Regions from separate parts of the Shewanella sp. 10N.286.48.B5 genome, predicted to be linked through region 1. Evidence: riboswitches for the same ligand, from Rfam matches in the RefSeq annotation. Region 1 holds a riboswitch; the other holds the start of a gene.

Region 1 (12,821 bases):
TCGCAGCATTATACCCCATGATTTACATAAATCAGTCACTGGTGATGAAGCTGACGATGATAGTGAGCATTTAACCATACGTGAAAGAGAAGTACTTCAAGCGTTACTGGCTGGCAGTACAAATTTGGATATCGCCAATCAATTGTTTGTCAGCGAGAGTACAATTAAAACTCATTTATATCGCGCTTTCAGAAAAATTGGGGTATCCAGTCGCGGTCAAGCAATAGCTTGGGCACAGACTCACATGCATGAGGTTAGAGTATGAAAAGCATCTTATTGATGTTTTTTCTGTTCATCTTTTCAAGTCATGTCATTGCCGCTGGTAATTCAGTAACAAAACCTTTAGTTACTGAATCAAGGTTATCTACAGAGTCAACACTAGATATTAAATCAACTTTAGTGACTGAACCTTCTTTAAAGCAAATCAGCACTAAAAATAAACCGCCAATAGATCAAAGCCACGCAGAAAAGCTTAAGAATGCCAAAGAGCCAACAACGTCAGCGACAGATAAGAATATTCAAAAAGCTCCCAAAACTAAGCCTATTAATATTAATGATGCCGTCCCTAAGGATGAAGCTGATTTAATTGATGGGTTAATCTTAAACCGTGCGATGACCCGACTCGGCCATCGCTTTTACCGTGAATTTGTCGCGGCATACAGAGATATTGGTGGCGAGTCTAAACATACCGGGCTCACCGTTATTGAACAAGCTACAGCAAGAAGTGGTAGCAAAATATTAATACAACAAAACAGAAAAACCGTTTTTGTGACTTTTGTGTCGCCTATTAGTCGGAATATAGATGACCAAGCCAATTATGCCGCTAAACGCGTTAACTCTGCGGTAGTTAAGCAAAATGAACAAGCCGTTTTAGGAGCGTTGTTTGACCCAGATCTCGCACCTGACGAATTCTAAGCATGGAAAGCCAAAATGAAAAAAATAACATTTACTTCAATATTGCTCATTCTTTCAGTTGATTGCTTTGCCACTCAACTTATTTATCAACCAGTAAACCCAGCCTTTGGTGGCAGCTATTTAAATGGCTCATATCTACTGGCTAATGCAGCTGCGCAAAATGACCATGAAAGTAGTGGTGGCTCAGGTTATGTGGCCCCAACAGCATTAGAACGTCTCTCAAGTTCGTTACAGTCTCGGTTGATGAGCCAACTTTTTAATGATGCCGCCAATGGGGGGGAAGGTTATCTATTAACTGATGATTTTGAAATTAATGTCGTTAATGAAGACGGCTCATTGATTGTTCATATTACCGACGTATTAACCGGTGAAACCACCATTATTGAAGTTGGCGGTATTGTTGATGACAGTGTCGGGGGTTAATAATGAAAAAATTAATTATTAGCTTGTGCCTACTATCTTTAACAGCTTGCTCATCAATTGATGAAGAATTTGAAAATATAGATGCCACTTCAAGTTTAATGCCTAAAGGTGAAACTTATTACGATCTAACCAGTTTACCTTTTCCACAAGGTGCGATGGTTGCTGCAGTATATGATTTTCGCGATCAAACAGGACAATACAAGCCCATTCCATCAAGTAACTTTTCAACGGCAGTGCCACAATCCGGTACGGCATTTTTAGCCCAGTCACTTAATGATTCAGCATGGTTTATACCCGTTGAGCGTGAAGGACTGCAAAACCTATTAACAGAACGTAAAATTTTACGGGCAGGACTTAAAGGTGATGCCAGTAAATTACCGCAACTTAATAGTGCGCAGGTATTAATGGAAGGTGGCATTGTTGCCTATGATACAAATATTAAAACGGGCGGTGCTGGAGCACGGTATTTAGGCATTGGCGCTTCAGGTCAATACCGAGTCGATAGCATTACCGTTAATTTACGCGCTGTGGATATTCGAACTGGCCGATTACTCAGTAGTGTTACCACCACCAAATCGGTGATATCAAAAGAAATTACCGCGGGTGTATTTAAGTTTATTGATGCACAAGATTTGTTAGAGGCTGAAGCGGGTTATACTTCCAATGAGCCTGTGAGTTTATGCGTAGTCGCAGCCATTGAGAGCGCTGTTGTGCATCTTATTGCCGATGGCATTTGGAAAGGGGCTTGGAGGCTAGGGGATGCCACTACAGGTTTGCAAAATACTACCTTGCAAAAGTATTGGTTAGAAGCCCATAAAGAAGCGCAAGTCAGTGCCAGAATTAAGCGTGGCTAATTATCCGTCCTGAATAAATAGCCCCTAATTAACAGTCCCTTATGTTTCAATCACGATAAAGGTGCCAATGGCGCCTTTTATGTTTTCTGGGGGTAAACTTCTAGATACACAGAAGCAGCCCTTAAGGCGATAACCACATAAGCAGCTTAGCTTTCATTATGGTTAAATTAATCCAAGCTTTCATTATGTGGTGATCAAAAAGATGCCAAAGAAGTCTAATTGCATAAGGTTTAAAGGTAACCACCAAGAAATATAGCGCTTTTTTTAGCGACTTCAATGTTAATTGCTGGGGATACTTCAAATAAATCCCCTTTAGCATTGATAACAATGATGTGATAATGCCTAGATAAACTCTAAGTAAGTGAGCGTTGCTATAGTTAATCGAGCTGTCAAAATTGGCTTGATAGAGCCAACAACATTCAACAGTGATTAATAGCAAAGTGTTAAACTTGCTTGGCTTAAGTGACAAATGCAGCAGTAGCTATTATATAGTTAAGCAAGCGCTTAGTTGGCTGCTTGATTAGCGCATTCAACAATGATTTTCACTACTTCGATTATAATAACCAAAAGGATGATCAATCATGGCTGAAGAAACCATTTTCAGTAAAATTATACGCCGAGAAATTCCTGCCGACATTTTGTTTCAGGATGAGCTCGTCACCGCTTTTCGCGATATAAACCCACAGGCACCAACACATATTCTGATTATTCCAAACCATTTGATCCCCACAGCCAATGATGTAAAAGCATCTGACGAACTGGCATTAGGGCGAATGATGACAGTTGCGGCAAAGCTGGCTGATGAAGCGGGTATTGCACAAGATGGTTACCGCTTAATCATGAACTGTAATAAACACGGTGGCCAAGAGGTTTACCATATCCATATGCATCTACTTGGCGGTAAGTCACTTGGGCCAATGCTAAGTCGGTTGGATTAATACTAATAACATGAAAATAAACAGTGATTTTTTTCCGTTAACCGGCGTAGCAAGCCGATTTGTTAATCAGCTTGCCCATTGCCGTCGATTGAATATTAGTGCGTTAGAAGCCAGTGAACATCACGTATTACTGGAGTTGCCTTATAGCCAAGATATCATTGGTGACCCAGATACTGGGGTGATACACGGCGGTGTGGTGACTACGATCATTGATACCGCATCCGGCACTTCTGTTGTATGCGCTATTTTAGAGAAGTATAAATCCTTAGAAATATCGCCAACCTTAGATTTACGGGTTGACTACATGAAACCGGCTGAGCCAAACAAACCGCTGTATGCATTTGCAGAATGTTATCGTTTGTCGGCCAATGTGGCGTTTACCCGTGCGATTGCTTATCAAGACAGTATTGATGATCCTATTGCGCATGCTGTTGGCTCATTTATGCGTATTAGTCCAGAAATGGTGGGTGAAGAGTTTAGACAAGCTTTGATGGGCTGCGCTGATGAAGCAAGTGCAGTCAATTCAGCTGCTAATAACCAGCCTGATACTCAAAGTGTTGAAGTTATGCAGGCAGGCAATGCCAGTTTAACTGTGGGCGATATTAATGTTCATGATGTGGTTAAGCGGGCCATTGATTTAAATGACTATAGTTATTTATTAGAGAAAGTCCCTTATACCCAATTTATCGGGATGAGTGTTGATCGCTTTGGTGATGAAATGGTATTTAAGCTGCCAACTAAAGATGACAACATTGGTAATCCTATTCTGCCAGCCATACATGGCGGGGTTATTGCTGGCTTTATGGAAATGTCGGCGATTGTGCAGTTAATGGTATTTATGCAAGCTAAGAAAGTGCCAAAAATTATCGATTTTTCAATTGATTATTTACGTGCGGGTTTACATCAAGATACGTTTGCTGAATGTAAAATTACTCGTCAAGGACGCCGAGTTGCTAATGTTAGCATTAATTGCTGGCAGAAAAATCGTAAGCAGCTAATTGCTACTGCGAGAGCGCATTTCTTGCTTGATCAGTAGAAGTAACACACAGTTGATGCATAGATGAGCAAGCTGTTTGACACTGAGCCGACCATTTATTTTTAATACTTAAAAAAAGGAATTAATGATGACATTAAGAGTAATAATGATATCGCTAGCGTTAATGCTATCAGCCTGTGCTAATCATACCGCGGGAGTCATGGTTAGCTCTAATAGCGAAGTGAGAGTTGATAATAATTCTTTTGCGAGTAAAGTCGCTGTTGAGCAAGTCAATGTCAGAACGCAAGCGGATTTATTGCAAGGTTCTGCATTAATCATTAGCAAGGTGTCAACGGATTTAAGGCTGCAATATAAGTTTACTTGGTTTGATGTTGGTGGCTTTACCATTGAAGATGAAGCAAGCAGCTGGAAGTCATTAAAGCTACATGGCAAACAACAAATGCAGGTTAGCGCCGTTGCCCCTAATGCCAATGCAAGCCGTTTTGAAGTATATGTAAGAGAAGCATTCTCTAACTAAGTGTATCTTTTAAAATATAAAACACGCTTAATTGCGTGTTTTTTGTTTTATAGGCTTAGCTAATCATAAAAATATCTATGTGATAATTTTTTGTACTTAAATAGTTAATAAAAAGTGCCTGTTAGTGCTGTTGCACAGATGAAGGATAGTTTATAATCCGCCGCGCCAAGGGGTGTTTATCGTGTTGATAAACTGAGATGTCTAAAGACAAACCCTTAGAACCTGATCCGGCTCATACCGGCGTAGGAATAGGCTGCATGCTTTGCCGTAAATGTTAGTCATTAACTCAGTCATAAACCAAGTCGTAAACGAAAAACGACACCAATTTAATAACTGATAATTGTAATGACAGTCATGGATGCACATAACTAATTCACTATGCTTGCCGGATCTCAAAATTATAATTTGAGGTCCTATGTCTGTAATAAAATCTAAATCGCCACTAGCGATTGCCATTCTTGCCGTTTTATCCACTTCCGTTGTCGCTCAAACAGAAAATGTTGAACGCGTGGCGCCCGCTGCTGAAAAAATGGAAGTCATAGTGGTTAACGCTGACTTTAGTAATATAGCGCTAGAAAAAGTGCCATCCAGTGTTACCGTCATCGATAGCCAACAATTGCAAGATGAAGGCGCTCAACATTTTGAAGATGTATTAAACTCTATTGCTAATTTTAACTGGTCTGGCGGCAGCTCTCGGCCAAAGTATTTCCAAATTCGTGGTGTGGGTGAGCAAGAAGAATATCAAGGCGCGCCAAATTCTTCTGTTGGCTTCATTGTTGATTATATCGATTTATCTGGGATCGGCATGGTGTCGAGCATGTACGATATACAACAGGTTGAAGTTCTTCGTGGCCCACAAGGTACACAATATGGTGCCAATGCGTTAGCGGGTCTTATATACCTTAAAAGTAACGATCCCACCGATGTGTTTGAACATGGTGCACAAGTCTCCCTTGGTGACGATGACTTACAAACCTTCTCAGGTTTTAGCTCAGGCCCAATTACCGATTCTGGTAAATTACTTTACCGGGTGTCCTTAGAGCAGCACTCACAAAATGGTTACCGCGACAATACTTACCTTGAACGTGAAGATACCAATGCCCGTGACGAATTCACCGCCCGAGCTAAATTGCGTTGGTATGCAGCAGATGATGTGCAATTGGATTTAACCTTGCTTCATGCCAATTTTGATAATGGCTATGATGCCTGGACGTTAGATAATAATGGCTTTGAAACTATTACCGATAAGCCTGGTGTTGATGCGCAAAAGACCACTGGTGCTGGCTTAAAAGCCATCTTCAGCAGTTTTGAAAAGTTCGAACTCACCTCGTTAACTTCATTTGCACAAACCGATCATCACCATAATTATGATGGCGATTGGGCCAACCCTGATTACTGGGCTTCAAAACAGTGTACCGCGTATGATGACAACTGGAATGAAGTAGGAACAGAACCTTGTGTTTATGATTACACCTGGGATAAACAGGGTGAACGTAAAACCGTGTCACAGGAACTTCGTATCAGCTCAAACGAAGCTGGCCGAATTTTTAACGATTCGACTGATTGGTTAATGGGCTTATATGGCATGAACCTTCAAGAGGATAATGACTTATATTCTGAATACAATGGCTGGCCAGATGAAGTGCTGCAATCGGAATATGAAGCGACCAACTATGCTATTTTTGCTCAAACCGATACCCAGTTTAGTAATGGTTATGTATTTTCAGCTGGGGTTCGTTTAGAGCGCCGAGAAAGTGAATATTCAGACAGTAATGGTGATAAATTCTCACCTAGCGAAAACATGTGGGGTGGTCATTTAGCGCTATTTAAACCCATAAACCAAGACCATAATACCTATCTGCGTATTGCTCGCGGTTACAAAGCGGGTGGCTTTAACATGAGTTTGCCAGCTGAATTAGCCGATAAAAAAGAGTTTGATACTGAAATCTTATATAACTACGAGTTAGGGCTCAAATCTTCGTGGTTACAAGGTCAATTAGATACCAACTTGGCATTCTTCTATATGGATCGACGCGATCAGCAAGTGGCGGCATCACAACAAGACCCTGATGATCAGCAGCGCTTCATTCTATTTACCGAAAATGCAGGTAGTGCTGAAAACTACGGCGCCGAAATCGACTTTACCTACTATGCCACCGATAACATTCAATTCTACGGTAGTGCAGGTTGGTTAGAAGCCACCTATGGTGATTATCAATACAAGGATAAATATGGCAATGTCGTAGATTTAACAGGTCGAGAGCAAGCCCATGCGCCAAAATTTACTTATAGCGCAGGCATGAGCTATGTCAGTGATTCTGGCTGGTTTATCAATTTAAATGCTAGCGGTAAAAGTGATTTTTACTACTCTGATAGTAACGAATCAAAGTCAGACGCTTATACTATTTTCAATGCTCGAGTGGGTTATGAAACACAAATGTGGTCAGCGTATTTATGGGGCCGCAACTTATTTGACGAGCAATATGGCACCAGAGGCTTCTATTTTGGTAATGAACCAGACTTAGATTGGGCCGATAAGCAATATGTACGTTTCGGCGATCCACGTCAGCTAGGTATTACCTTAAACGTCAAGTTTATGTAGCTTGACTGCAAACTATGTTAATTAAAGGGGGCTGTTAACCTGTTGGGTTACAGTTGATTTATTTAATAATAACAATACTTAACACTAAATTGCCGTCATGTTTTGAAAAGTTTTTTACCTTAAACTTTGATAGACTATGACGGTATTTTTATCACGATTAAGGAATTTCCATGAAATTGACTGCCGAAATCAGCATGTATCCATTTAATGAAAACTATTTAGACCCGATAAAGTGGTTTATTGGCCGAGTAGATAGCTACCCTAATATTGAACGTAAAACCAATGCGATGGCGACTCAGGTGTGCGGTGAATACGCAGATGTGATGGCCATGCTAGCAACCGAAATGGAAGCGGCCCATCAAAAATGGGGCAAAGCAGTATTTGTATGTAAATTTATTGGTGGCGAGCTTGATTTAAGCCACACCGAATAACCTGTAAATTCATCATAGTAATGAAATAGTAGCCAACGTTATGTTATCTGAGATCGTTCAATCAATACAAATTGCCATTACTGAAGTGTCTGTAATGACAGGCTGGGAAGCTGTTGCAGTGATTCTGGCAATTGCGTATTTGATATTAGCCATGAAAACCAATATTTGGTGTTGGGCGGCAGCCTTTGCCAGTACTGCCATATACACAGTGCTGTTTTGGAATGTGTCATTGTTGATGGAATCAGTGCTAAATGTATATTACATGGCGATGGCGATTTATGGCTTTTGGCTGTGGCGCTATGGTGCTGACAGTCGTCATCAAACTGAACTGCCAATTATTAGTTGGTCTCTAAACAAACACTTAGTGATTATTGCCGTTACTAGTGGTGTATCCTTGATTGTGGGCTACTTAATGGCCACAAATACAAGTGCTTCGTTTCCATATCTTGATGCATTAACAACCTGTTTTGCGGTGATGACTACTTATCTAGTGGCGAAAAAGGTAATAGAAAATTGGTATTACTGGATGGTGATTAATTCGCTATCAATTTACTTATACCTTCAAAAAGGTTTAATGCTAACTTCTGGTTTACTTATCCTGTATTTATTTATGGCTGTCAGCGGTTACTTTATGTGGCGTAAAAAAATGCTGCAAAATCATGCACCAGATGATGCAGCCTTAGCAAGCTAATGGCTATTTAGATAATGAGTCACTTTAACCCATGGCAATGGCTACCTGCGGATATTAAACGCCAATTACCGAATATATTAGCCGATAAGATTGAAGCAGATTGTCATGGGGTTAAAGTGTTATCTGATGGATTAAGTAACCAAAACTTCCATATAGCCTTAAGTGATAGCGATTGGGTATTACGGGTTAATCAAGATAATGCCCCGTGGTGTGAACGAGACAACGAAGTGAGCAGTTGGCGCTTGGTTGAAGCCATTAATCGGGCGCCTAAATTAATTTGGCTTAGTGATGATAAACGCTTTTACCTAAGTCAGTTTATACCTGAAAATAATCACTTATGGTCAAATTATGTCGCCGAGTTTAGTTTTTATGATAACAAGCGCCCACAGCAGTCGGTGTTTGCGGCGCTAGACCCTGTTGCTCACCTACTGGGGTTATTAACCCCGCTATCAAAATTACCTTTGCCGACGAAACAAATTACCATGACTCAGCAATGGCAAGTTTATGTAAACTCATTATCTGACTTAGGCAACTCAATTGCTGATGCAAGCGTCGCAAACAAAGGCGATGCTGATGAAACTCAGGCGTTAGTGACATGGCAGCAGCTTTATCGAAAATTAACCAGTAAATATGCCCAAATGGCTATTTGGCTTGAACAACTAGAAACCTGCGTGATTTCGCCGCAGTTCTGTCACCGAGATTTGTCGCCGTATAATTTACTGTTTGATGGTAAACAACTTAAGTGTATTGATTTTGAATATTGCGCTGCCAGTCATCCGCTGTTTGATTTAGTCGCCGTGGTGGTGACGCATCAATTAACTCAAGAGCAAGTAAAACAACTGACGGAAAAATATCTACAACATCAGCTGAATTTGACTCATGATTGTACTGACTACCTCGCTGAAATGGCTCATTGCTTTTGGCTATTTGCCGCAGCTTGGGCTTTAATGATGGCAGCTAACCAGCAATTATCTCCTCAGCAATATTTTAACTTATTCAACAAATACCTATCTTTAGTGCCATAAGGCTATTATTCTTAACTTATGCTGTTTGTAGGGGAGAATGACCGTTGAAAAAGCCATTAATTCCAATATTACTTGTTATCTTTTTAGCAGGATGTTCCACCAAATTTAGTTACTTCTTTCTCGACTGGGCCATTGAGTGGCGCGTTGATGAATATGTAGAATTAGATAAATCTCAACAAGCTCAATTTGATAAGCTGCTAGATAAGTTTTTGCTTTGGCATCAACAGCAAGAATTGGCTCGCTATAGCGAGCAGCTGCAGCAACTTTCCGACAATATTAATAAACACACGCTCACCATTGAAATTTGGGAGCAACAAGTTACTGCAGCTAAAGCCCATTGGTTTCGTGTTTTTGAATTTTTACTACCCGATTTACTACCTATTATTACTAGCTTAAGCGATCAACAAGTTAAATCTATTATTACTCAGCTTAAACTTGATAATGATGAATTAAATGCCAAGTATGCAGGAAAAAACCAACTAGAATTAGTCGCCGATGCCAACAAAAGAACCATCAATCGGGTTGATGATTGGTTAGGAAGCACCACAGCAGAACAAGAAGTGTTAATTAAAGCGTTTAATCAACAGCGTTTAGCAACCCTTGATATGTGGCTAGAGTATCGACTTGAATGGTTACGTCAGTTTGAAACTGCGCTGAGTCAACGAGATGATACAGCCTTACTTGAGCAGAGAATGCGGTTATTAATGACCCAGCCAGATGAATTAAAATCGGCAATATATCAGCAAAATGCAGATAGAAATACTCGATTATTTGGTCAGTTAATGATTGAAATTAATCACAGTTTATCCAGCAAGCAGCGCCGTCATTTAAACAAAAAAATAGTCACGTTAATTGAGGATTTACAAGATCTGTCTGACGATGTGAAGCGTTAATTTATAGCTGATGTACATAGATGAAATAAAACTTGTTATTCCAAGGTCTAATGATGTAATTATCGCAGCAAGATTAAGGAATTATCATGGTGAACCTATATCAGCAATTTTTAAGTTTATTAAGGCACATTGAAGGCATAGCACCACTGGCTTTGCGACTTTATTTAGCCCCAGTATTAATGCAAGCAGGTTATAACAAGTTATCTAATTTTAGTGACACAGCGGCTTGGTTTGGTAATCCTGATTGGGGTTTAGGTATACCTATGCCTGAAGTCATGACCGCATTAGCTGCCGGCACCGAATTATTTGGCGGAGCGCTACTGCTGATAGGCTTAGCTACACGTATAGTGGCCATCCCTATGATGGTAACCATGTTAGTTGCGGCGTTTGCGGTGCACATTAATAATGGCTGGTTGGCCATTGCTGATGCCAGTTCCTGGCTTGCTAACGATAATGTCGCCGCTTCTGCTGAAAAGCTTGCTGCGGCTAAAGCACTTTTACAGCAACATGGTAATTACGAATGGCTCACAAGCTCAGGCAACTTTGTTATTTTAAATAATGGTATTGAGTTTGCCATAACCTATTTCATCATGTTGCTTGCGCTGTTATTTATGGGCGGAGGCCGATATACCAGCGTGGATCACTTTATTGCCAAGCGTGCTAGCTAGCGATTAATAACCTCATCTAACAATTTATCATGACATGTAAAAATCCCACTTTAATGTGGGATTTTTGTTAATATTCTTGAGAGATTAATTATCGGCGTGGACATGTGTCTGCGCAATGAAAAGACAGGGATTTTGCAATTGGACGCTTCAGAATTATTACTTACTCGCCAGTCAACACCTCGTTTAACAACGCCTGCGCCGAATGAACAACAATTGGACTTCATTCTTAATGCTGCTGCCAGAGTGCCAGATCACGGGGCTTTAACGCCTTGGGAATTTATTATCGCCACTGATGCAGGGTTAGAGACCTTAGCAGAGATATTTGTTACGGCGGCTAAGTCTAAAGGGGCGGATGAAACCTTTTTAACCAAAGTGAAAGGGATGCCACACCGAGCGCCAATGGTCATTACTGTCGTCGCCAAAAGTCAGTCACATCCTAAAGTGCCATTATTAGAGCAGCAGTTAGCCGCGGGCTGCGCCACCATGGCAATGCAACAAGCAGCGTTTTCTTTAGGATTGGGCGCAGTTTGGCGTACTGGTGACTTTGCTTTTAACGCGATGGTTAATCAAGGTTTGGGTATTGCCGCTGAAGATCAAATCGTGGGCTTTTTGTATATCGGCACCCCTGCGGTTAAAGCGCCGCTTAAACCGTTAAAACCAGGCCGACAATTCGCTCGATATTTATAACCTGTTTCTATGAAGTGGGCTTATCAACTTAATTGCTGAGCTCGAGAACAGTGCTAATTATAAAGGCGATCAAAAGCGTTAATAAAAATATAGTGACTCCAGTTGTGGAATCACTATATTTAATATTTTTAAATAAAAATGTTTGAGTTACCTAGGTCGGTGACTTTGCTCGTTATAATTAAATGTCTTAGTCGCTTGGGTCTAATGCATCTAACGGCAGCAAGTTCTGATATAAGTAATAGCCTAACGGGCCTAAAAATAGGCTTATTGTTCCCCATAGATAACGTTTAACGTTATCTATCTTTGCTGCTGTGTTAATCGCGCGGTAGCAAAACATAATATGCAATACGATTAACAGTGGTATGAGCACAAGCACCAAATCCATTTGTTCCATGTCTACATCCTTGGTCACTGCATGAGAGGATTACCTAAGCTTAATCCTATTTTGGAGATTAGCTGCTTAATCACTATAAAATCCATCTTATAGTTGACTTAACATAGCGCATTTACAGTACTTTTATCAATCATATATATGAATAACTATACAAAAGATTGATCTGTTGTTGCTAATATAAGCAGTTAGTAATATATCGACGCTATTTGAGGTAATGTTGCTGGGTTAAATCATCTAACCAGAGAGAGTGTTTTTTCATAACCATTTTAAATAAATCACTTTCTAGATGGATTTTGAGCCATTGTTTTACATTTTTATATGGGCTTTGCTGGAACCAGAGCTTATTAACATGTGCAAATTGTCTTACAAACGGAAAAATAGCGTAGTCAGCCATCGAGGGTGAGTCTGACAGCAGTTGTTTATTATCAGACAGCTTTTCTTCTAAAATTTCAATGAATTCACAGGCTTTAATGCGGTAATACTCTTCAGGATACTCAAGGTGTCTATCAGCATACTTGTATTTGTCTAGCCAAGGTTTAAATTGAAAATCATTCAATTCAATCAGATCAATTGCTGCTTTATCGGTTATAGAGCAGACTAAGCTTACATAAGCACTGTTGCATAAATATTCAGTATCAGCACAAGAATAATGACTTAATACATACTTGAAGATATCAATGCTTTCGTCTAATACTTTAGGACGATTAATTTGCGGATCATTCAGTACTAATACTGGTACTGTGCCTTTTGGCGACAGCTTTAGCATTTCTGCAGGTTTATTACGTA
Region 2 (12,821 bases), 180 kb from region 1:
TCACCTAGACCAATCCCCACAGTAGTTAATGAACTTACAGCATCCATCAAGTAAGCATTACCGCCAATACGTGCCATTGGCTCTTCAATACCTTCTAATTTACCGATAGGTAGTTTGAACTGACGACGAATTCGAGCGTAAGCACCTGTAGCTAATGCAGCTGTTTTAACGCCACCAGCAGAGTTTGACGGCAGGGTAATACCACGGCCTACAGAGAGACATTCAACTAGCATGCGCCAGCCTTGACCGGCCATTTCAGGGCCACCAATGATAAAGCTCAGTGGCACGAATACTTCGTTGCCACGAGTTGGACCATTTTGGAACATACAGTTCAATGGGAAGTGACGACGACCGGTTTCAACCCCTTGAATATCAGTAGGGATAAGGGCACAAGTAATACCTAAATCTTCGGTATCACCTAATAAGCTGTCAGGGTCGCGTAATTTAAATGCCAAACCTAATACTGTCGCCACTGGTGCTAAGGTAATGTAGCGTTTGTTCCATGTTAGTTTCATACCTAACACTTCTTCGCCTTCCCATTCACCTTTACAGACGATACCAAAATCAGGGATCGCGCCAGCATCACTACCAGCTTCTGGGCTAGTAAGTGCAAAACAAGGCACTTCAAGACCTTTAGCTAAACGCGGTAAATAATGATCTTGTTGTTCAGTCGTACCATAGTGTTGCAGTAACTCACCAGGGCCTAGAGAGTTTGGTACCCCAACCGTTGATGCAAGTTCACTACTCACGCCAGCTAATTTTTGCAATACACGTGACTGAGCATAAGCTGAGTATTCAAGACCACCGTATTTCTTTTTGATGATCATGGCGAAGAAGCCTTCGTCTTTTAAGTATTGCCAAACTTCTTGTGGAAGGTCAGCTAGCTCATGTGAAACCTGATGTTGGTTAACCATTTTACACACAGTTTCAACTGGGCCATCTAAAAACGCTTGCTCTTCAGCAGTTAAACGCGCTTTAGGGTAGTTATGTAATTTATTCCAGTTAGGGTTACCAGCGAATAAGTCAGCTTCCCACCAGGTTGTACCTGCTTCAATGGCTTCTTTTTCAGTGGTAGACATTTCAGGCATGATGCCTTGATATACTTTAAGCAGTGGACGTGAGATGAAATTCTGACGAAATGATTTAACATTTAAAGGTAATGCTAAAACTATATAGACAACCCAAGCTAGACTGCCAACAATATCTAATACACTACCAATTAACATTACAACTGCTGCTGCAATTGTTGCTGTTAATAACGACACCCGCAAGTAAGTTGCTGCGCCGAGTACCGCGATCATGGCGATGATCCAAATAAGTGTCTCCACTGTCTTTCTCCTTAAAAGTGTTTAATATTTAAACACCTACAAATTAATGATCCTATTCACAGAACTGACCGTGGTCTGACCTGTATCACATAAAATTAAACCTAACTGGCGCTGATTACAAGTTATTTCAAACAATTGTTTAAAATATTTTGTTTAATAAAAATGCCAATTTTTTTCTGCACTAGGTACAATATAAATTACGTAATATTTTGAGTTAATTATATTTTTAAGGCGTGTTTCATGTGTGAGTTACTAGCGATGAGCGCTAATGTCCCAACGGATATTGTATTTAGTTTCACAGGCTTAGCTGAAAGAGGTGGTGTTACTGGGCCACATGTTGATGGTTGGGGGATCACTTTTTATGAAGGCAAGGGCAGCCGCACCTTTAAAGATGCTCGTCCTAGCAGTGAATCCCATGTCGCTCAGCTCATTAAATCTTATCCAATCAAAAGTGAGATTGTCGTCAGTCATATTCGTCAAGCAAACCGTGGCTGTGTTGCGCTGGAAAATACCCATCCTTTCACCCGCGAGTTATGGGGCCGATATTGGACTTATGCCCATAATGGACAGTTATCAGACTACCAAAATAAGTTTCAAGTAAATCATTTTCAGCCTGTTGGGGACACCGACAGTGAGCTGGCATTTTGCTGGATTATGGAACAGGTGTTAGGTGAGTTTGGTCATACGCCACCCGATGACATGAAACAGGTGTTTGAATTTGTAGCAACGCTGGCTGATGACATTCGAGCTTTAGGTGTTTTTAATATGATCCTAAGTGATGGTGTCGATTTAATGAGTTATTGCACTAATAATTTGTGCTTCATTACCCGCCGTGCGCCTTTTGGCAAAGCCAAATTAATCGATACTGATGTGGTTATTGATTTTAATAAAGAAACGACACCCAATGATGTCGTTACAGTGATTGCTACTCGTCCGCTGACAAAAAACGAACAGTGGCATATTTTACAGCCTGGCGAATGGAAGTTATTTAGGCAAGGCGAATTACTGATTAACAGTTAATCCAGCGTTTGCTTTAGTAACAGCTGTATCGGATTCTATTGCTTGCTGAATTTGATAATTATCTAACTGAATATCAAGCTGCTTACTACCTTTAGAAAAATGACTTAAACGCACGGGTAAGTAGTTTAATTCTGGCGCCATCCAAAAAAAGGTTTGGCGCTTTTTACTTTTTCGTACCACTTCTATTTTTACGGTTTGATAAGTGCCACTGTCTAATATCACTTGTTCTTTGCCGACAATTTTAAATTCATAATCATCAAACTCTTTTTCTTTGACCATTTTGTATTTAAGCAATTCGGGTTGGCGGTACATATCCATTCTAAATATTAATTGAGATACCAAGGGATCGTAGATATCCTCGGCAAAGGGTAATTTCTCTCTTTCGTCTTTATATATGGTGTGGATAACGCCTTGTCCAGCAGCAAAGGCGGTTTGCTCTGTGTAGTCAGATCCGGTGCCGCTACGTTTACTCATATAGCGGATGGGCTTAACCTTGCCATCTTCGAGTTTGAACTCACTATTAAGGTTACGCACATCCGATAGCATTAATAAGCTGATATCGCTATCAAAGCGATAGTTATAGTAGCCATTATCACTTTCAGGCAACTGGTAGCGAGCTTTACCGAGTTCGATACTGCCATAGAACACCCGATATTCAGCAGAGTGAGGGGTTAATGCATTGAGGTACTCGAGGTTTTCCTTGTCATCAGAAGCGACAGCATTAGGGGCCTGAGACAATGTAATGACAATAATATTGGCTAATAAAGCGGTGAATTTTCTAATCAAAGTAATACCTACCCATGCAATATTTAAAAAGGTAACGACATGACAAGGGTTGCAATGTCAGGGCGCCATTCATATTTTGACAATGAAACCTTGCCTTGGTTCACTTCTACTCCATCTGATCTTAGTCGCTGTTGCTGATTTTGGAAATGAATAGAATTGACTTTAAAAGAAATTTTTCCTTGGCTGTTAATCACTCTATACCAAGGTAAGTTTAGGTTATCGGGGGCGTCTTTGAGTGCTTTAGACACATACCTGGCTCTACCTGGTAGCCCAGCTAAGTCAGCCACTTTACCATAAGCTAAAACATGACCTGTGGGGATCATATTTACAATAAACCAAATTCTTTGCTTTGGGCTAAGGTTTTCCATTGATGGCTTTTGATCAGGTATGGGATGATAATTTATTGTAACCCGCTTTGGTGTTGCGAGTTAAGTAGACAATAGTAAGTATTCAATAGCCAGCTTATGAGTGTTGGTTATCGCTCATGGTTGATGAGCGATACTTTTTGAGTGAGTTTATAACAGTGAGACGAAATACTGACAGGGTTAATACTGTGGATATAAAGCAGGTTTATATGACTGTTAAATAAATACACAAGAAATGAGACAAGGCGCCTGCAAGTACAAATAAATGCCAAATAGCATGATTATAAGGAATACGCTTATTGACATAAAAAATAACCCCGATGCTATAAAAAGCCCCACCTGCAAGTAATAGGTTAAAGCCTAAATCTGACATGCCTTTGATTAAATCTCCCATGATGGTGACACAAAGCCAGCCCATAACAAGATACAAAATAACACTTAGCCCTTTGAAGTGGCCAATAAATAAGGTTTTAAAAATAATACCGCCTAAGGCTAATAACCATATTGCAGTTAGTATTAGCGTAGCACTATCATTTTGAAGGCTAATTGACATTAAAGGTGTGTATGTACCAGCAATAAGCAAATAGATTGCACAGTGATCAGCCATTTTAAAGCGTTTACGCCATAAGGGGCTTTTACTGGAATGGTATAAGGTTGAGGCCAGAAAAAGCATAATAATACTTAATCCATACACAGTGATCCCGATAGTGTCAGCGATATTAAGTTGGCCATTCGCTTTTATTAGCATTGCAATTAGCGCGGCGATACCCGCAAGTACCCCTATACCATGGGTGATACTGTTAGCTAATTCCTCAATCACACCATAGTCTGACTTTGATGTAGGTGTTGGTGCTAATGTTTGATTAGCATCTAACTCAAGTGACATAGTTGCATACAACCTTGTTAAGCAATTTACATTGAGTCTACCAGCAATATTCATAATAGGCCATGACTTTAGCGTACACGTGTAAGCTTAAGTTTGACGCTATGATAACTGTCTGATTTTGTGGGGAGTCGTGTGTCATCGACATAAATTAAATGAACTTAATGGCTTTTTTATCATCTAGTTTATGGTCAGCTTGTGGTTGAAGTCTGATCTAGCACGATTTATATCCAGTGATTCAAAAGCGACAGGAGGCGCGAGTAATGAACCAAGGTGGTGATAAACATTTAACACAAGGATTGGCAGCAAACACTAATTTTGAACCGGGTGCTAGTGGAAATTCGACAGGCTTAAATGGCACACAAGTTTCACATGGACAGCTTTACATAAATGCAAGCCGCCAAGAATCTGCGGTTGAAGTGATAGATTTCTGTGATCATGTTGTGATGTTACAAACGGTGAATGCAACTAGCACTGAAGTCACTAGCACTGAAGTCACTAGCACTGAAGTCACTAGCACTGAAATAATGAGCACTGATGTAATTAAAGCCCAAACATTACCGCTGATCTGTGGGCTGATCGACAATCAAAATAATCAAGGTCGCTTTTTAAAACAAAATTCTGATAACGAGTTTAAAAAGATACTGACATCACCATCGAGCATTATTGTTGCAGGGCTACATGTTGTGCTGGTGTTTATGCTATTTTCCTTAGCTGATAACACCATTAGCCATTTTGTCGAGATCAGCCGTGAACAAGCCGTTAAAGCTGCGACATCTGAAAGTGACAACCAAGAAATAAAAGCCTACTTTTTAACGGCTGAGCAAATTACCCAGCTAGCTAAGACCCTGCCAAGTGAACAAGCCTTGATTGAAGAGGTCGTCAGTGAAGTCATTACCAATGAAGAAATAATCGATCAAACTATATCGAACAAACAAAGTACTAATAAGGTTGTCGATACAAGCTCAATAGCGCCTGCAGTTGCAACTAGCCCAAAAGATACTGTCAATCAAAAGGCAATTTCCCCAAAGCCTATTGACCAAAAAGATATTGACCAAAAAGCTGTTAACCAAAAAGCTGTTAACCAAAAGCCCATTGACTACAAGCCCATAATTGAAAAATTGCCAATAGCAGAAGCAGTGCAAGCCAAAACGCACCAGTTCGATTGGTCTTCAGTTGATAGCATGTATCTGCAGCAGCAAAAAGATAGCAGTAACGAACATCTATTTAAGCCACAATTGTTTAATGAAACCATCTCAGAGGCCAATACCATAACAAGCGACAATTTATCGGCCATCAATCAAGCTAGCCATTCCTTTATAAATAAACTCAATCAACAACAAGTTAATCAGCAAATAAGTCAGCAAGCCCATTTAGCGACTTCTGTTAGTGGTGCCAGCACCAGTGAGTTAACCCCTGAAATGGATGATATAGAGTTAATAGTAATAGAAGATAAGCGCCAACCAACTACCCTCAATCATCGTTTAGATCCAAATAGAATTGTTAAGATTGGTGAAACTTGCCATCGATTGGTGGCATTACCAACCCAAATTAACCCTTATGCCGAAGGCTTAGATTTAGGACACCCATGTGAAGGAGGCAAAACAAAAAAAGCACTAGATAACGCCATTCAACAACGCTTATCGAAACTTAAATTACCTTGAACTGTTCAGACTTTCACAAAAGATTTATTTCAACAACATCAAAAATGAATAATATTCATCAAATTTATTTATCAAATTATTTCTGTATTAATTGGGCCTTAATCGCTTGGTTGTAAATTAAATCCATATATAACAGTATTTTAATTAGTGAAATAATTTAACTCGTATTACAATTCGAAAATTGTCAAAGACTTGTATTTTATTAAATAAGCTGACTATACTGCAGCCATCTTGTCGGAGTGCCTTTATGGCTGAGACCGTTTATTCGGGATCCGTTGAACCTGATCAGGCTAGAACCTGCGAAGGAAACAAGCAGTTAATTTGCTTATTTTTACCCTACAGTCAGCAGCAATTTTATAGTGAATGGCTGCGTGGCTAGATCATAAATATTAGTGCAAAATAAAAGATAGAATTAATTAAAGCAGAGTTATTGCTGAAGTTAATTTAACCCGCCATTTGTCGATATTTAAGGTCCAAAGTTAAGGTGTAAATTCAAGTCAATTACAGAGTTAATGTTAACTCGCTCGTCATCAACAATTCTCCAGGCAAGCAACTCTATTTTTTTATTTTGAGGTTGCTTATGTCAAATCGTCGTGAAACCCGCGCTCAAGCGCAAAATTTTATTGAAACCCTAAAACCTTTACAGCCCCCAAATTCTGAAAAGATCTATCTGAGCGGATCCCGCCCCGATCTGTTAGTGGGCATGCGTCAAATTCATCAAAGCGATACTATCCTTGGCGGTAGTGAAGATGCGCCCGTGACTGAAGCCAACCCAGCCATTAAAGTTTATGATTGCGCCGGTGCCTATTCAGATCCTGATGCTGAAATTAATGTCCGTTTAGGCTTAAACAAGTTTCGCCAAGCTTGGATTGAAGAGCGCGAAGATACAGAGCAACTTGATGGAGTTAGCTCTGACTTTACCCAACAGCGTTTGGTTGACGACGGTTTAGATCATTTGCGTTTTGAAGCCCTTGTTCGCCCTAAAAAAGCCAAGTCAGGCCGCCGCGTTACGCAAATGCATTACGCTCGTAAAGGCATTATCACACCTGAGATGGAATATATTGCCATTCGCGAGAATATGGCTAGAGAGCAAGTCACTGATGAGATTTTGACTCAAAAAGCCGCCGGTGAAGCTTTTGGCGCTCACATTGGCCAGCCTATTACCGCTGAATTTGTCCGTGATGAAGTTGCCCGCGGCCGCGCCATTATTCCGTTAAACATTAATCATCCAGAAGCTGAGCCAATGATCATCGGGCGTAACTTTTTAGTCAAAGTTAATGCCAATATCGGTAATTCAGCGGTAACCTCGTCCATCGAAGAAGAAGTCGAAAAGCTGGTCTGGTCAACGAGATGGGGCGCTGACACTGTAATGGATTTGTCTACGGGGCGCTATATCCATGAAACCCGTGAATGGGTCATTCGAAACTCTCCTGTCCCCATTGGTACAGTGCCCATCTATCAAGCGTTAGAAAAAGTAAATGGTGTCGCTGAAGACCTAAATTGGGACATTTTCAAAGATACCTTGATTGAACAGGCAGAGCAGGGCGTCGATTACTTTACCATCCATGCTGGGGTACTGCTGCGTTATGTACCAATGACGGCAAAACGTCTTACTGGCATCGTTTCTCGTGGTGGTTCCATCATGGCAAAGTGGTGTTTAAGTCACCATAAAGAAAGTTTTTTGTATGAGCACTTTAGAGAGATTTGCGAAATCTGCGCTGCCTACGATGTGTCATTGTCATTAGGCGATGGTATGCGGCCCGGCAGTATTGCCGATGCCAATGATGAAGCGCAATTTGCTGAATTAGAAACCTTAGGCGAGCTGGTTAACATTGCTTGGGAAAATGATGTGCAAACCATCATTGAAGGCCCAGGCCATGTACCGATGCAGCTCATTAAAGTGAATATGGAAAAGCAGCTTGCCCATTGTGATGAAGCGCCTTTTTACACACTCGGCCCACAAACCACCGATATTGCGCCAGGTTATGATCACTTCACCTCAGGGATTGGGGCGGCCATGATGGCTTGGTATGGCGTGGCCATGCTGTGCTATGTCACTCCTAAAGAGCATTTGGGTTTACCGAATAAAGAAGACGTTAAACAAGGACTTATCGCTTATAAAATTGCAGCTCATGCTGCCGATGTGGCTAAAGGTCACCCTGGTGCGCAAATTCGTGATAATGCCTTATCAAAAGCAAGGTTCGAATTTCGCTGGGAAGATCAATATAACTTAGGCTTAGACCCAGATACCGCAAGGGCTTATCACGATGAATCGCTCCCCCAAGAGTCTGCCAAAGTCGCGCATTTTTGTTCTATGTGTGGGCCAAAGTTTTGCTCAATGAAAATCACTCAAGAAGTGCGTGAATACGCTGCAAAGCAAGCGCGTGATCAGTTACAAAAGGTGAACGTGCTTGACGCTAGCGAATTTAAACACCTGCAGGCACACTCTAATCACAATGTTAATTCCGTAGACGCAAGTGCAGATATAAGCGTTAGTAGCGGTGTAGATATTCAATCAGCCATGGCACAAAAGTCAGCTGAATTTAAAGCCACAGGCTATGCAATTTATCATCCGTTACCTTCTAAGCCAGACACAGCAACAAGCGCAGATTTAGCTGTTAAGACCACTGCTGAATTAGAGGCTTAACCATGAATGTTTCACAACCACATAGCTTAGAAACCATGTCGCCCATCGTCTGGACTATTGCCGGTTCAGATAGTGGTGGCGGCGCCGGCATACAGGCAGATTTAGCAACTATAAATGACTTACAGTGTTTTGGCTGCAGCACAATTACCACTGTTACTGCGCAAAATTCGGTGGCTGTAACACTAGTCGAGGCTGTGTCAGAATCCATCTTATTGGCTCAGCTAAATACACTTGCTAGCGATTTAGCGCCAGCAGCCATAAAAATTGGCTTAATTGCCAATCAACAACAATTGGTACTCATTGCTCATTGGTTAAAGACATTTAAAAGTCAGAGTTTAGCTAACCAGCTGATCCCGATTATTTTAGATCCTGTCATGGTTGCCAGTAGTGGTGATAGCTTAAATGAGCGCGCAAAAAAGCCGTTAGATTTTAGCCCTTTTAAAGGTCTAATTAGCTTAATTACCCCTAATGTTAGGGAGTTACACACGCTGACTGATACTAACAGCGTGGAATTTGAACCTCGGTGCACAATTAAAAGCCAAAGCCTAGACTCAAGTGATGGTTTTTATAGTGCGGCAGCGCAACTGGTTAAACAGCTTCATTGTCATGTGCTCGCCAAAGGCGGTGATGCAGTATGGCAACAAACCAAAGCCAATGATTTGTTCATTTGCCGTAAAGTTCACGGCGTGAGTGACGCCCATCAATATCAAGCTTATTGGCTTAATAGCGAGCGAGTTAATACAAGTAATAACCATGGCACAGGTTGCACCTTATCCACTGCGATAGTATGCTTTTTAGCCCATAACTATGTACTTCATGATGCCGTTGTGATGGCAAAAGCATATGTACTCAAGGGATTAGTGTGCAGTGAATCATTTGGTAAAGGCGCAGGGCCAGTGGCAAAAACCGCTTGGCCTGATGAAATACAATACTACCCTGAAATTACTGCCGTAAGTGGCGCTGAAATTAACCATTTAGGTAAAACACAGCAAGAATTAGCTGCTGTTGGAAAGTTTAGCAATGGATTAATAAATACAGCTCAGGGCTACCTAGATTGCCGCTTTCCTGCGCTGCATAAGGGCATTGGTGTTTATCCGGTTGTGGATGACGTGACTATGCTGCAAAGTGTGTTAGAAGCCAATTGCACCACAGTGCAGCTGCGAATTAAAGCTAATGCTGTCAATGAGGTCTCTAATGATGCTCAGCAAACCAAACTAGTACAAGATATTAGCCGCGCAATAGCTCTGGGTAAGCAATATAACGCCCAAGTGTTTATTAACGATCATTGGCAACTGGCAATACAGCTTGGTGCATTCGGGGTTCATTTAGGTCAAGAAGACCTTGAGTTAGCTGACTTAAATGAAATTTCAGCGGCAGGGCTAGCCCTTGGGTTATCTAGCCACAGCGTATTTGAAATTCTATTAGCTCAGCAATTAAATCCATCCTATATCGCCTTAGGGCATATTTTCCCAACGACCACTAAGGTGATGCCGTCAAAGCCTCAAGGCTTAGCAAAATTAGCACGCTACAGTGCATTACTTAACAACGTATGCCCAACCGTGGCCATCGGTGGTATTGATGCAAGTGTTATAACGGATATCAAAGCCACTGGGGTTGATAGTGTTGCCGTGGTAAGAGCCATTACTGAAGCAGAAAACCCTGCCAAGGCTTATTCATTGTTAGAGCAGCAATGGCATCTAGCGGCTGCACAACAACCTCAGCAACAACCTCAGCAACAACCTCAGCAACAGCCAAGGCAATCACATGTAAAATCCCACAAGCCATCAGTGAAACAGCTGCAGTGTGAGCCAGTGTCATGACGATTACACAACAGCGTCAAGCTAATAAGAGTGGGCTCACTTCCAAGCAGTTTATCAAGTATGCCAGTCATATTTTACTGACTGATATGGGTGAGCTTGGTCAGCTTAAAATACTCAATAGCCGGGTACTTATCATTGGGGTAGGTGGTTTAGGTCACAGTGTTGCTCAGCAATTGGCCGCCGCGGGAGTTGGAGAACTGATATTGATGGATCATGACAAGGTAGAGCTTTCAAATCTGTCGCGGCAATTACTTTTTGACGAACAAGATATTGGTTTAAGTAAAGCGCTACTTGCCAAAGATAAGTTAGCAGCAGCCTATGAAGACGTAAATATCATGGCAATTGAGCAGGCCTTTGGTGCTCATACGGAAGGCGCTGATACAGATGGTGCAAAATTAGTTGAATCTGTCGATCTGGTGTTTGATTGCACTGACAACTTTACTAGCCGCTTAATGATTAATGAAGTTTGTGTTCGTCACGCTACAGGGCTAATTAGCGCAGCGATTTCCGCTAATGATGGGCAATTATTTTGCAGCTCAACTGACTATCCGCAAAGGGGCTGTTATCAATGCCTGTACCCACAAGATACTCATGTTTCACAAACATGTGTATCAATGGGGGTTAACACTGCTGCTGTTCAAACGGTTGCATCAATGCAAAGTTTATTGGGGCTAAATTGGTTAACAGCCGATGACTTAGGCAAAGGCCAGCTAGCGGGTAAGTTACATGTGTTTAATGCTAAAAGCTTGCAATGGCAGATTATACAAATGAATCAAGACCCTAAATGTAGTTGTTGTAGCGCAGCTATTACAGCGTCAACAAATGACGTCAACTCATGCAGATAACTTTACCGCAAAAGGATTAAACATGATTGAAATTGAATTTAATGGCCAACCAGAGCAGTTGCAACAAGCGCCAAGCTTATTAGCGCTAATAGAGTCTAAACAACTTAATCCCAAAGCACTGGCATTAGTGCTCAATCAACAAGTTGTACCAAGAAGTCGCTGGCAGGCCATTCAATGCCAGCCTAATGATAAAGTAGACGTCTTTTCAGCTGTAGCAGGTGGGTGATTATGTTAACCATAGCCGGACATCAATTTGAGTCTCGTTTATTTACAGGTACAGGAAAGTTTAGCGATGCTAACACTATGCTAGCTGCCATTGAGGCCTCTAACTCACAATTAGTGACCCTCGCAATGAAGCGTATTGATCATAGTAAAGACTATGATGACTTGTTGACGCCATTACAGCAAATGGGAGTTAAGTTATTACCCAATACTGCAGGGGCAAGAACCGCTAAAGAAGCTATTTTTGCAGCAGAACTTGCCAGTGAAATGCTTGGCACAAAGTGGATCAAACTTGAAATCCATCCAGATCCGAAATACTTGATGCCAGATGCTATTGAAACCCTTAAAGCTGCCGAAGTCTTGTGTAAAAAAGGCTTTATTGTGTTGCCTTATGTTCATGCAGATCCTGTGCTGTGTTACCGGCTAGAGGAAGTGGGCTGCGCCGCTGTGATGCCGTTAGGCAGTCCTATCGGCAGTAATCAAGGTTTAGCCACTGAGCCTTTTTTAGAGATGATCATTGAGCAAGCTAATGTGCCGGTGGTTGTTGATGCTGGGATTGGCGCACCTTCGCAAGCTAGCCGAGCAATGGAGCTGGGCGCAGATGCCGTGCTAGTCAATACTGCGATTGCCAGTAGTCAATCTCCCATAGTGATGGCGCGGTGTTTTGATTTTGCGGTTAGAACCGGTCGTGATGCCTATACCGCCGGACTTGGCAGTGTTACCAAACAGGCAGAACATACTAGCCCGCTGACGCAATTTTTACATCTGTAAGCCAGATTATTCCCTTACAGGTGAATGATTTGGTTTGAGTAATTTAACTTTGAATGCGGTTGGTTCAACAAATTAAGTTAATAGAGTGGCGCACCATGAGTTTTGTCGAGCAATTTAAACAGCTAGATTTAATCGATTTATCAATGCGGATTAATAGCAGCACTGAAGCTGATGTGCAACAAGCATTACAGCGCCCCCAAGGTCATATTGACAGTTTAATCGCGCTTTTATCGCCTGCTGCATTACCTTTTTTAGAAACGATGGCGCAGCGGGCATATCAGATAACCCGGCAACGCTTTGGGGCTAATATTGGTTTATACCTGCCATTGTATTTATCTAACTTGTGCGCAAATGAGTGTGACTATTGCGGTTTTTCTATGAGTAATAAACTCAAACGAAAAACCTTAACAGAGACCGAATTATTAGCTGAAATTAAAATCATTAAACAGCGAGGTTTTGATTCAATATTA

What was found. A riboswitch is a leader RNA that binds a small molecule or an ion and turns the genes downstream of it on or off. The one in region 1 is predicted to bind thiamine pyrophosphate.
Region 2: linked by a shared signal. The riboswitch ahead of thiC (phosphomethylpyrimidine synthase ThiC) and the one ahead of BCU57_RS04805 (TonB-dependent receptor) in region 1 are both predicted to bind thiamine pyrophosphate.

The regions. Positions count from the first base shown of each region.
Region 1 covers NZ_MCVG02000001.1:1,112,040-1,124,860, forward strand. The annotation lists gene BCU57_RS04770 (LuxR C-terminal-related transcriptional regulator) at 1-265, shown strand, start outside; gene BCU57_RS04775 (curli production assembly/transport protein CsgE) at 262-915, shown strand; gene BCU57_RS04780 (curli assembly protein CsgF) at 931-1,338, shown strand; gene BCU57_RS04785 (CsgG/HfaB family protein) at 1,341-2,192, shown strand; gene hinT (purine nucleoside phosphoramidase) at 2,774-3,130, shown strand; gene BCU57_RS04795 (PaaI family thioesterase) at 3,141-4,166, shown strand; gene BCU57_RS04800 (YcfL family protein) at 4,252-4,644, shown strand; TPP riboswitch at 4,803-4,911, shown strand; gene BCU57_RS04805 (TonB-dependent receptor) at 5,060-7,246, shown strand; gene BCU57_RS04810 (hypothetical protein) at 7,417-7,677, shown strand; gene pnuC (nicotinamide riboside transporter PnuC) at 7,718-8,368, shown strand; gene BCU57_RS04820 (phosphotransferase) at 8,383-9,393, shown strand; gene BCU57_RS04825 (DUF6279 family lipoprotein) at 9,438-10,286, shown strand; gene BCU57_RS04830 (DoxX family protein) at 10,373-10,954, shown strand; gene BCU57_RS04835 (NAD(P)H nitroreductase) at 11,093-11,641, shown strand; gene BCU57_RS04840 (hypothetical protein) at 11,829-12,035, opposite strand; gene BCU57_RS04845 (glutathione S-transferase) at 12,238-12,821, opposite strand, start outside.
Region 2 covers NZ_MCVG02000001.1:1,288,666-1,301,486, forward strand. The annotation lists gene fadE (acyl-CoA dehydrogenase FadE) at 1-1,328, opposite strand, end outside; gene BCU57_RS05575 (class II glutamine amidotransferase) at 1,569-2,348, shown strand; gene BCU57_RS05580 (DUF3108 domain-containing protein) at 2,331-3,134, opposite strand; gene BCU57_RS05585 (MGMT family protein) at 3,158-3,502, opposite strand; gene trhA (PAQR family membrane homeostasis protein TrhA) at 3,705-4,385, opposite strand; gene BCU57_RS05595 (hypothetical protein) at 4,646-6,046, shown strand; TPP riboswitch at 6,272-6,371, shown strand; gene thiC (phosphomethylpyrimidine synthase ThiC) at 6,627-8,693, shown strand; gene thiE (thiamine phosphate synthase) at 8,696-10,513, shown strand; gene BCU57_RS05610 (HesA/MoeB/ThiF family protein) at 10,510-11,358, shown strand; gene thiS (sulfur carrier protein ThiS) at 11,381-11,584, shown strand; gene BCU57_RS05620 (thiazole synthase) at 11,587-12,351, shown strand; gene thiH (2-iminoacetate synthase ThiH) at 12,447-12,821, shown strand, end outside.